2 regions of the Streptomyces sp. NPDC037401 genome follow, and region 2 is predicted to be linked to the other one. Evidence: riboswitches for the same ligand, from Rfam matches in the RefSeq annotation. Region 2 holds a riboswitch; the other holds the start of a gene.
The links. A riboswitch is a leader RNA that binds a small molecule or an ion and turns the genes downstream of it on or off. The one in region 2 is predicted to bind glycine.
Positions count from the first base shown of each region.

Region 1 (5,283 bases), on a different contig from region 2:
CAGCACCTGGGCGTGCTCCGGCGCTCCCGGCTGGTCACCTCGCAGCGCTCGGGCCGCTGGATGCTCCACCGGCGCACCCCGCTGGCGAGCTCGCTGCTCGCCGCCGGCGAGGAGTAGCCCGGCAGGCGGTCCCGGCCGCCGGCTTCCGTCCGGGCCTAGAAGGACGTGCCCTGGGCCTCGCGGTCGTAGAACGGGCGGGTCTGGGCGCGCAGCCACATCGCGACGGGGTCGTGCTCGTCGGCCAGGGCGACCGTCGAGACCGGCAGCCCGTCGGGCACCGCGCCGATCGCCTGCCGCATCATCGCCCGCGCCGATTCCACGGCCGCCGCGGAGCCGTCGTAGAGGTCGAGCCCGATGGCGAGGTACGCCGTGCCCAGCGCGGGCTGCACCCAGACGCGGCGCAGCGAGCGCACCGCCGGGGTGCGGTGGGCGTGCTGGGTGAGCAGGGCGTAGAACTGCGGCAGCTCGATCGCGGGCTCCGACAGGCGCAGCGGCCCGGCCGGCATCCGGTCCAGGCCGGTGGCGATCCGCCGCAGGTCGGCCCACGGGATGCCGACGCCGCCGCCCTGGGCGTGCGGGTTGAGCCAGATGCCCCACCGGTCCGGGTAGAGCGCCCGGGCGACGCCCCGGCCGGAGACCACCTCGTACGCGCGGCCCCAGCCGCTCGCCGCGAGCTCCTGCGGGGAGGTCACGCAGGGCGCGTAGCCCAGCCCGTCGACCTCCATGCCGCCGTACTGCGCGTCCGGCGCGCCGGACTGCCCCTGCCAGAGCAGCATCCACAGCTGCCCCTCGGCGAGGGCGTGCAGGAGCGCCTCGTAACTCTCGTAGCGCCCGGGCGTCACCTGGCGCAGCATCTGCTCGAGCTGCCCGGCCGCGGCCGTGCCTGACGCACTCACCCGGTACCCCTCTTCGTCCTCGTCCGCCCGTCGTGACGCATTCCGGCCGTCCGCCGACAAGGGTGTCGGCACGGGTGCGGCCAGGAAATGTAACCAGCTTAAAGGCGGCTACGGCAGGTAGAAGGGGCGGACGTGTTGCGCCATCCAGTCGGCCACCGGATCCTGGGCCGCGTCGAGCAGCAGCAGGGTCACCGGCCAGCGCGGCTGGAACCTGCCCAGCGCACGGGACAGGGCGTCCATCGGGGCGTTGCGGTCGGCCGCCTCCCAGCCCGTGAACTGCACGCCGACGAACAGCACCGGATCGCCGCCCTCGATGCTCGCGAGGCAGCGGCGCGCCGAGGCGACCACGCCGGTGGCGCGGAACTCCTCGGCCGCGGCGGAGAGGAAGTCGACCGGGTCGTCCTGCCAGTCGGGTTCGTAGAGCCGGACCCGGCCGCCGGTGGCGGGGCCGTCGAGCGAGGTGCGCCCGGTGCGGCACAGCTGCGCCACGGCGTCGGGGGGAAGCGGTACGCCGACCGCGCCTTCGGGGTTGACGGCGATGCCGAGCTGCGGGGGCAGGCCCCGGGCGAACTCCACGGCCGGGGCCACCGCGAAGGGCATGTGGGCCCCCGCGCACTGCGTGAACTGCTGCTGGGAGCTGTACACGGGCACGTAGGCGGCGCCGCCGATGTCCATGGTGGGCAGGGACAGGCTCGGGCTGTCGGGTCCGCCGCCGGCGGGCAGCGGCACCCAGATCTGGCTGCGGCCGAGCACTTCGAGGATCCGGCCGCCCGCGGCCGGACTGCCGAGGGAGGCCGCGAGGGTCTCCTCCAGTTCGTTCGCGGGCCAGCCGTCGCCCGCGCCGCCCCCGTACGTGCTCGCGTTCGTCCCGTCCTGCATGTTCACCCGCGCCCTTTCCCCACTGCCGACGTGTAGACCCTAGAGGGTGCCGTGCGGGCGTCCGGGGCGGGTTTCGGGGGCGAAGCCGATCGACGTGAGGCCGGCGGCCGCCGCGCGGTCCAGGAGGACCACCGAGGCGCAGCCGGCCGGCAGCCGGCCCTGCTCCGCGGCGCCGAGGAGCCGCGCCACCGTGGCCCGGTGGCGTCCGAAGGCGTACGCGGAGACCCCGCGGCCGCGCGCCGCCTGGCCGGACAGGGCTTCCGCGGGGGTCGCGTCGAGCAGCAGCAGGTGCAGGTCGCGGCCGCGGGCGCGGGCCGCGCGGGCCAGCAGGGCGCGGACCCAGGCCTGGGTGCCGCAGTCGTGGACGACCACGCTCTGGCCCGCCCGCAGGGAGCGCCACAGCCCGGCGTAGTGCGCGATCCGCACCAGGGGGCGGTAGACGGCGTACGGCAGCGCGGCCGGGGTCCGGGCCTCCCAGCGCTCGCGGGCGTCCTGGGAGTCGATGCCGCCGCTGCGCACGGCCCGCTTCATGAGGGTGCTCTTGCCGCTGCCGGGCAGCCCGGAGACCACCACGACGTCCCCGTCGGCGAACTCCAGCCGCGCGGGGCCGCGGCCCGCGCGTCCGCGCAGGTCACGGACGTGCCCCGCCCCGGCGGGGCGGGCCGTGCCGAAGGGCCCCCGGTCGCGTGCACCGGGCTGGACCGGTACGCCCGCGGCCGTACCGGCCGCACCGGTCCCTGCCAGGGCTCCGAATCTCCGCACAGTGATCGCCTCCCCTTGTCGGGCCACCAGGACCCACCATGCCCACTGAGTGTAAAGAGACGGTAATGCGCCGCCCACGGTTCCGGCCGGGTTCGGCCCGTGCAATGATGTGCGCGCCATGCTGCACGACCAACTGCATAAAGGCCGCTTGAATCTGCGCGGGAGAGTTCCGCAGCCGTCCGTATGACGGACGCCTGCCGGACGCCGAAGGAGCAAGTCCCTCCCTTGAATCTCTCAGGCCCCGTACCGCGCGGGCGAGGCACATCTGAAAAGCGAGGCGTGCGGTTGTCACGAGCCGCCGGCTCCACCCAAGGTGCAAGTCACTTCCGTATGCACGTACGGTCGTGATGAACCTCTCAGGTTCCGATGACAGATGGGGAGGAAAGTCCTCAGCCCGTCGCGGACCCGCCTTGGAGAGCCAGCCTTATGACGAACAGCCCCCGTCTGACCGCCCTTGACGCCGTGCACCGTGCGCTCGGTGCGACCATGACCGACTTCGCCGGCTGGGACATGCCGCTCCGCTACGCCAGCGAGCGCGACGAGCACAACGCCGTCCGCACCAAGGCCGGCCTGTTCGACCTCTCGCACATGGGCGAGATCACCCTGACCGGCCCGGAGGCCGTCAAGGCCCTGGACTACGCACTGGTCGGCAACATCTCCACCGTGGGCGTCGGCCGCGCCCGCTACACGCACATCTGCCAGGAAGACGGCGGGATCGTCGACGACCTGATCGTCTACCGCCTCGGCGAGACCGAGTACATGGTCGTCGCGAACGCCTCCAACGCGCAGGTCGTCCTCGACGCCCTGACCGCGCGCGCCGCCGGCTTCGACACCGAGGTCCGCGACGACCGCGACGCCTACGCGCTGATCGCCGTGCAGGGCCCCGAGTCCCCCGGCATCCTCGCGTCCCTCACCGACGCCGACCTGGACGGCCTGAAGTACTACGCCGGCCTGCCGGGCACCGTCGCCGGGGTCCCCGCGCTGATCGCCCGTACCGGCTACACCGGTGAGGACGGCTTCGAGCTGTTCGTCAAGCCCGAGCACGCGGTCGAGCTGTGGACGGCCCTGCTGAAGGCCGGCGAGGGCGTCGGCCTGGTCCCGGCGGGCCTGTCCTGCCGCGACACGCTGCGCCTGGAGGCGGGCATGCCGCTGTACGGGCACGAGCTGACCACCGGCCTGACGCCGTTCGACGCGGGCCTGGGCCGGGTCGTGAAGTTCGAGAAGGAAGGCGACTTCGTCGGCCGCGCGGCCCTGGAGGCCGCCGCCGAGCGCGCCGCGGACAACCCGCCGCGCAAGCTGGTCGGCCTGATCGCCGAGGGCCGCCGCGTCCCGCGCGCCGGTTTCCCGGTCGTCGCGGACGGCGCCGTCATCGGCGAGGTCACCTCCGGCGCCCCGTCCCCGACGCTGGGCAAGCCGATCGCCATGGCGTACGTCGACGCGGCCCACGCCGCGCCCGGCACCTCCGGTGTCGGCGTCGACATCCGCGGTACGCATGAGGCCTACGAGGTCGTGGCGCTGCCGTTCTACAAGCGGCAGAAGTGACCTTCCGGCACCTCCCGCACGACCTCTGCAAGACCACTGTCCGCATGCACTCCCCCGTATCCAGGAGAATCAGGTCATGAGCAACCCCCAGCAGCTGCGCTACACCAAGGAGCACGAGTGGGTGTCGGTCGCCGAGGACGGCGTCGCGACGGTCGGCATCACGGAGTTCGCGGCCAACGCGCTCGGTGACGTCGTCTACGCCCAGCTCCCCGCGGTGGGCGACACCGTGACCGCGGGCGAGACCTGCGGCGAACTCGAGTCCACCAAGTCGGTCAGCGACCTGTACGCCCCGATCACCGGCGAGGTCGTCGAGGCCAACCAGAACGTGGTCGACGACCCGGCGCTCGTGAACACCGCCCCCTTCGAGGGCGGCTGGCTGTTCAAGGTGCGCGTGGCGGAGGAGCCGGCCGACCTGCTCTCCGCCGACGAGTACACCCAGTTCGCGGGCTGACCACACCTAGAGGGAATCCGATGTCGCTTCTGAACACCCCCCTCCACGAGCTGGACCCCGACGTCGCCGCCGCCGTCGACGCCGAGCTCCACCGCCAGCAGTCGACCCTGGAAATGATCGCCTCGGAGAACTTCGCTCCGGTCGCGGTCATGGAGGCCCAGGGCTCGGTCCTGACCAACAAGTACGCCGAGGGCTACCCCGGCCGCCGCTACTACGGCGGCTGCGAGCACGTCGACGTGGTCGAGCAGATCGCGATCGACCGCATCAAGGCGCTCTTCGGCGCCGAGGCCGCCAACGTGCAGCCCCACTCGGGTGCGCAGGCCAACGCCGCCGCGATGTTCGCGCTGCTGAAGCCGGGCGACACGATCATGGGCCTGAACCTCGCCCACGGTGGTCACCTGACCCACGGCATGAAGATCAACTTCTCCGGCAAGCTCTACAACGTGGTCCCGTACCACGTCGACGAGTCCGGCCGGGTGGACATGGCCGAGGTCGAGCGCCTCGCCAAGGAGACCAAGCCGCAGCTGATCGTCGCCGGCTGGTCCGCGTACCCGCGCCAGCTGGACTTCGCCGCCTTCCGCCGCATCGCGGACGAGGTCGGCGCGTACCTGATGGTCGACATGGCGCACTTCGCCGGTCTGGTCGCCGCGGGCCTGCACCCGAACCCGGTGCCGCACGCCCACGTCGTCACCACGACCACGCACAAGACCCTCGGCGGTCCGCGCGGCGGCGTGATCCTGTCCACGCAGGAGC
Region 1 is NZ_JBVJWO010000002.1:247,549-252,831, forward strand. It holds gene ACZ7H1_RS02650 (ArsR/SmtB family transcription factor) at 1-117, shown strand, start outside; gene ACZ7H1_RS02655 (enhanced serine sensitivity protein SseB C-terminal domain-containing protein) at 156-896, opposite strand; gene ACZ7H1_RS02660 (enhanced serine sensitivity protein SseB) at 1,005-1,775, opposite strand; gene ACZ7H1_RS02665 (AAA family ATPase) at 1,815-2,537, opposite strand; glycine riboswitch at 2,687-2,796, shown strand; gene gcvT (glycine cleavage system aminomethyltransferase GcvT) at 2,964-4,079, shown strand; gene gcvH (glycine cleavage system protein GcvH) at 4,156-4,530, shown strand; gene glyA (serine hydroxymethyltransferase) at 4,551-5,283, shown strand, end outside.
Region 1: linked by a shared signal. The riboswitch ahead of gcvT (glycine cleavage system aminomethyltransferase GcvT) and the one ahead of gcvP (aminomethyl-transferring glycine dehydrogenase) in region 2 are both predicted to bind glycine.

Region 2 (5,283 bases):
AAACCACTCTCAGGGTGATTATCACTCGGCGTGCCGAGTGTGGCGATCGTTGACGCACCCCTGGTGACTGCCTACCGTCGAGATGGCAGGTCAAGGACGGAGGGTCGGCGTGAGAACCAGCGGCGACGGAACGACCGGGGGCATCCCCGCGCGCAGTCCGGCGGAGAGCGGTCCGTATCCGCTGCACGGCAGTACGGTCGGTCCCGTGCGCCGTCAGCCGGAGCCGGCGGTGGTGAACGGCGACCCCGCATCGGAGGAGATCGGCTACCGGGGGCCCACGGCGTGCGCCGCCGCGGGGATCACGTACCGGCAGCTCGACTACTGGGCCCGGACCGGGCTGGTGGAGCCGAGCGTGCGCCCGGCGTACGGCTCGGGCACCCAGCGTCTGTACAGCTTCCACGACGTCGTTGTGCTGAAGATCGTCAAGCGGTTCCTGGACACCGGCGTCGCGCTCCAGAACATCCGCACGGCGGTCCGCCACCTTCGCGACCGCGGCTTCGCGGACCTGGAGCGCATGACGCTGATGAGCGACGGCGCGACCGTGTACGAGTGCACCTCGCCCGACGAGGTCGTCGACTTGCTTCAGGGCGGCCAGGGCGTCTTCGGCATCGCGGTCGGCGTGGTGCGGCGCGACGTCGAGAGCGCTCTCTCGCAGCTCCACGGCGAGCGGGTCGACACCGGCGAGACGCTGATCCGGCCCAACCCCACCGACGAGCTCGCCAGGCGCCGCAACCGGGCCGGCTGACCCCCCGGGGCGTTGTCAGTGGCGTAGGGCAGCATCAGAAGTGTGAGATCCGCGCCGACGATCCTGCATCTGGACATGGATGCCTTCTTCGCCGCCGCCGAGCAGGCGGCGAAGCCGAGCCTGCACGGAAAGCCCGTGATCGTCGGCGGGCTCGGGCCCCGCGGAGTGGTCGCGACCGCCTCGTACGAGGCGCGGCGGTTCGGGGTGCACTCCGCGATGCCGATGGCGCAGGCGCGGAGGCTGTGCCCGAACGGCGCGTACCTCGTCCCCCGCTTCTCGCTCTACCGGTCGGTCAGCGACCAGGTCATGGCGCTGCTGCGGGAGCTGTCCCCGCTCGTGGAGCCGCTGAGCCTGGACGAGGCCTTCGTGGACCTGGAGGCCGGCGGCACAGCCCACGACGCGCAGAGCGCGCGGGCGGCCGGGATGCGGCTGCGGGCGGACATCCGGGCGGCGACCGCGCTGAGCGGCTCGGTGGGGCTCGCGGGCTCGAAGATGCTCGCCAAGATCGCCTCCGAGGAGGCCAAGCCCGACGGGCTGGTGCTGATCGAGCCGGGCAGCGAGCGGGAGCTGCTCGCCCCCATGCCGGTGCGGACGCTGCCGGGGGTGGGGCCGGCCACCGGGGACCACCTGCGGCGCGCGGGCATCACGACGGTGGGGGAGCTGGCCGAGGCCGGCGAGGACGAGCTCGTTCGGATGCTGGGCCGCTCGCACGGGGCGGCGCTGTACCGGATGGCCCTCGGGCTGGACGACCGTGCCGTGGTCGCCGAGCGGGACGCGAAGTCGGTGTCGGTCGAGGACACCTTCGACGTGGACCTGCACGACCGGGTGCGGATCCGGACCGAGGTCCAGCGGCTGGCGGACCGGTGCGTGGGGCGGCTGCGGGGCTCGGGGCACTCCGGGCGCACGATCGTGCTCAAGGTGCGGCGGTACGACTTCTCGACGCTGACCCGCTCCGAGACCCTGCGCGGGCCGACCGACGATCCGGCGGTGGTACGGGAGGCGGCCGCGCGGCTGCTGGACGCGGTCGACACCACGGGCGGGGTGAGGCTGCTGGGCGTGGGGGTGTCGGGGCTGGCGGACTACACGCAGGAGGATCTGTTCGCGCAGGCTGCCGGGGACATCGCGGCCCGTGCGGCGGAAGGGGCTCCAGAGGGCGCTGGGGCGGGGCGTACGGAGGATGCGGCGGAGGCCGCGGCACAGGAGCCCGCCCCCGTGGTGGAGCGCCGCTGGGCGGCCGGGAGTGACGTCCGTCACGCGCAGTACGGACCCGGATGGGTCCAGGGCAGCGGCGTGGGGCGGGTGACCGTGCGCTTCGAGGAGCCGGGCTCGGCTCCGGGCCGGGTCCGTACCTTCAAAGTCGACGATTCCGACTTGGAGCCTTCGGACCCGCTGCCGCTGGTGGCTCAGTCCTCGTCGGTGCTCAGCCGGCCGAAATCGCGGTCCGGCGGCGGGGGAGCGGCGGCCGCGATGTCGCCGGGCAGCGCGACGTCGAGCCCGTAGTGGTGGTAGAGCTGGAGCTCCTGCTCGGGGGAGAGGTGGCGCCCCACTCCGAAGTCGGGCGCATCCTTGATGAGAGAGCGTTCGTAGGGCACCCGCAGGGTTTCTCCCACCATCTCGCTGGGTTCCAGCGGGACGAAGGCGTCCCTGCTGAAGAGCCCGGTGCGGACGGCCGCCCACTCCGGTTCCCCGGTCGCGTCGTCGAGGTACACCTCGTCGACCGTGCCGATCTTGTTGCCGTTGCGGTCGAACGCCTTGCGGCCGATCAGGCTGCGCGGATCGATATCGGTCTGCACGGTCCCTCCATTTGGTCGCAACTCCTCCGTTATGACTACGAAAGTGCATTTTTCAAGTGGGGGCCACTTGAGCGAGGCCCCACGAACCTCGCTGGTAGTCTGGTTTACGGCTGCTGACCCTGTGCGGGAGAGCCCGTCCGAGTGAGTTCGTCATGAGCCTCTCGGTGGCGCCGAAGGAGCAACTCCTCCCCGGAATCTCTCAGGCACACGTACCGCACGGACGAGGCCACTCTGGAAAGCAGGTCGGGCGTCGGAGCGGTGTTCCGGAACCCTGCCTCACCGACGGTGAAAGCCGGGACTCACGGGCGACCCCCACGAGACCCGGTGAAGCTCTCAGGTTGAGATGACAGAGGGGGAGGCCGTCCGGGTGCCCGCGTCGTGGCACCCCTCGTAGGTCGCGAGACCAGGAGGCCTCCGCCATGACCGCCCACCGTATTCCGCTCTCCCAGCTCGAGAGCGGCATCCCCTTCGAGCAGCGCCACATCGGCCCCGACGCCGAGGCGCAGGCCAAGATGCTCGCGCAGGTCGGCTACGGCTCGCTCGACGAGCTCACCGCTGCCGCGGTGCCGGACGTGATCAAGACCGCGGAGGCCCTGAACCTCCCCGGCGCCCGTACCGAGGCCGAGGTCCTCGCCGAGCTGCGCACCCTCGCCGCCGGCAACAAGGTCCTGTCTTCCATGATCGGCCTGGGCTACTACGGCACGTTCACTCCGCCGGTGATCCTGCGCAACGTCATGGAGAACCCGGCCTGGTACACCGCGTACACGCCGTACCAGCCGGAGATCTCGCAGGGCCGCCTCGAGGCGCTCCTCAACTTCCAGACCGTGGTCGCCGACCTGACGGGCCTGCCCACCTCGGGCGCCTCCCTCCTCGACGAGGGCACCGCGGCCGCCGAGGCCATGACGCTGGCCCGCCGCGTGGGCAAGGCCAAGGGGAACGTCTTCCTCGTCGACGCCGACGCCCTGCCGCAGACCGTCGCCGTGATCGAGACCCGCGCCGAGCCCATCGGCATCGAGGTCGTCGTCGCCGACCTGTCCGCGGGCATCCCGGCCGAGGTCGCCGAGCGCGGCGTCTACGGCGTGCTCATCCAGTACCCGGGCGCCTCCGGTGCGGTCCGCGACATCAAGCCGCTGATCGACGAGGCCCACGGCCTCGGCGCGATCGTCACCGTCGCCGCCGACCTGCTCGCGCTGACGCTGCTCACCTCGCCCGGCGAGCTGGGCGCGGACATCGCCGTCGGCACCACCCAGCGCTTCGGCGTCCCGATGGGCTTCGGCGGTCCGCACGCCGGCTACATGGCCGTGCAGGACAAGCACGCGCGCTCCCTGCCCGGCCGCCTCGTCGGCGTCTCCGTCGACGCCGACGGCAACCGTGCCTACCGCCTGGCGCTGCAGACCCGCGAGCAGCACATCCGCCGCGAGAAGGCGACCAGCAACATCTGTACCGCGCAGGTGCTGCTCGCCGTCATGGCCGGCATGTACGCCGTCTACCACGGCCCCGAGGGGCTGCGGACGATCGCCCGCCGCACCCACCGCTACGCCGTCCTCCTCGCCGAGGGCCTGAAGGCCGGCGGCGTCGAGATCGTGCACGACGCCTTCTTCGACACCCTCACCGCGCGCGTCCCGGGCCGGGCCGCCGAGGTGGTCGCCGCCGCCCGCGAGCGCGGGGTCAACCTCTTCCAGGTCGACGCCGACCACGTCTCGGCCGCCTGCGACGAGACCACCCTGCGCGCCGACGTCGAGGCCGTCTGGGCCGCCTTCGGCGTGAGCGCCGACATCGAGGCGCTGGACGCCGCCGCCGCGGACTCGCTGCCCGAGGCGCTGCTGCGCTCGGACGAGGTCCTCACCCACCCGGTCTTCCACCAGCACCGCTCCGAGACCGCGATGCTGCGCTACCTGCGCAAGCTCTCGGACAAGGACTACGCGCTGGACCGCGGCATGATCCCGCTGGGCTCCTGCACCATGAAGCTCAACGCGACCACCGAGATGGAAGCGGTCACCTGGCCCGAGTTCGGCCAGCTGCACCCGTTCGCCCCGGTGGAGCAGGCGCAGGGCTACGCCACGCTCATCAACGAGCTGGAGGAACGTCTCTGCGAGGTCACCGGCTACGACAAGGTCTCCATTCAGCCGAACGCCGGTTCGCAGGGTGAGCTGGCCGGTCTGCTCGCCGTACGCGCCTACCACCGCGCCAACGGCGACGAGCAGCGCACCATCTGCCTCATCCCGTCCTCGGCGCACGGCACCAACGCCGCCAGCGCCGTCATGGCCGGCATGAAGGTCGTCGTCGTCAAGACCGCCGACGACGGCGAGGTGGACGCGGACGACCTGCGCGCCAAGATCGAGCAGTACCGCGACGAGCTCGCCGTGCTGATGATCACCTACCCGTCGACGCACGGTGTGTTCGAGGAGCACGTCGCCGACATCTGCGCCCAGGTGCACGACGCCGGCGGCCAGGTCTACGTCGACGGCGCCAACCTGAACGCCCTGGTCGGCCTGGCCAAGCCCGGTCACTTCGGCGGCGACGTCTCGCACCTGAACCTGCACAAGACGTTCTGCATCCCGCACGGCGGCGGTGGTCCGGGCGTCGGCCCGGTCGGCGTTCGCGCGCACCTCGCGCCGTACCTGCCGAACCACCCGCTGCAGCCGACCGCGGGCCCGGAGACCGGTGTCGGCCCGATCTCGGCGGCCCCCTGGGGCTCGGCCGGCATCCTGCCGATCTCCTGGTCGTACGTGCGCCTGATGGGCG
Region 2 is NZ_JBVJWO010000061.1:8,229-13,511, reverse strand. It holds gene ACZ7H1_RS36370 (MerR family transcriptional regulator) at 110-745, shown strand; gene ACZ7H1_RS36365 (DNA polymerase IV) at 788-2,245, shown strand; gene ACZ7H1_RS36360 (PRC-barrel domain-containing protein) at 2,149-2,538, opposite strand; glycine riboswitch at 2,653-2,763, shown strand; glycine riboswitch at 2,764-2,898, shown strand; gene gcvP (aminomethyl-transferring glycine dehydrogenase) at 2,958-5,283, shown strand, end outside.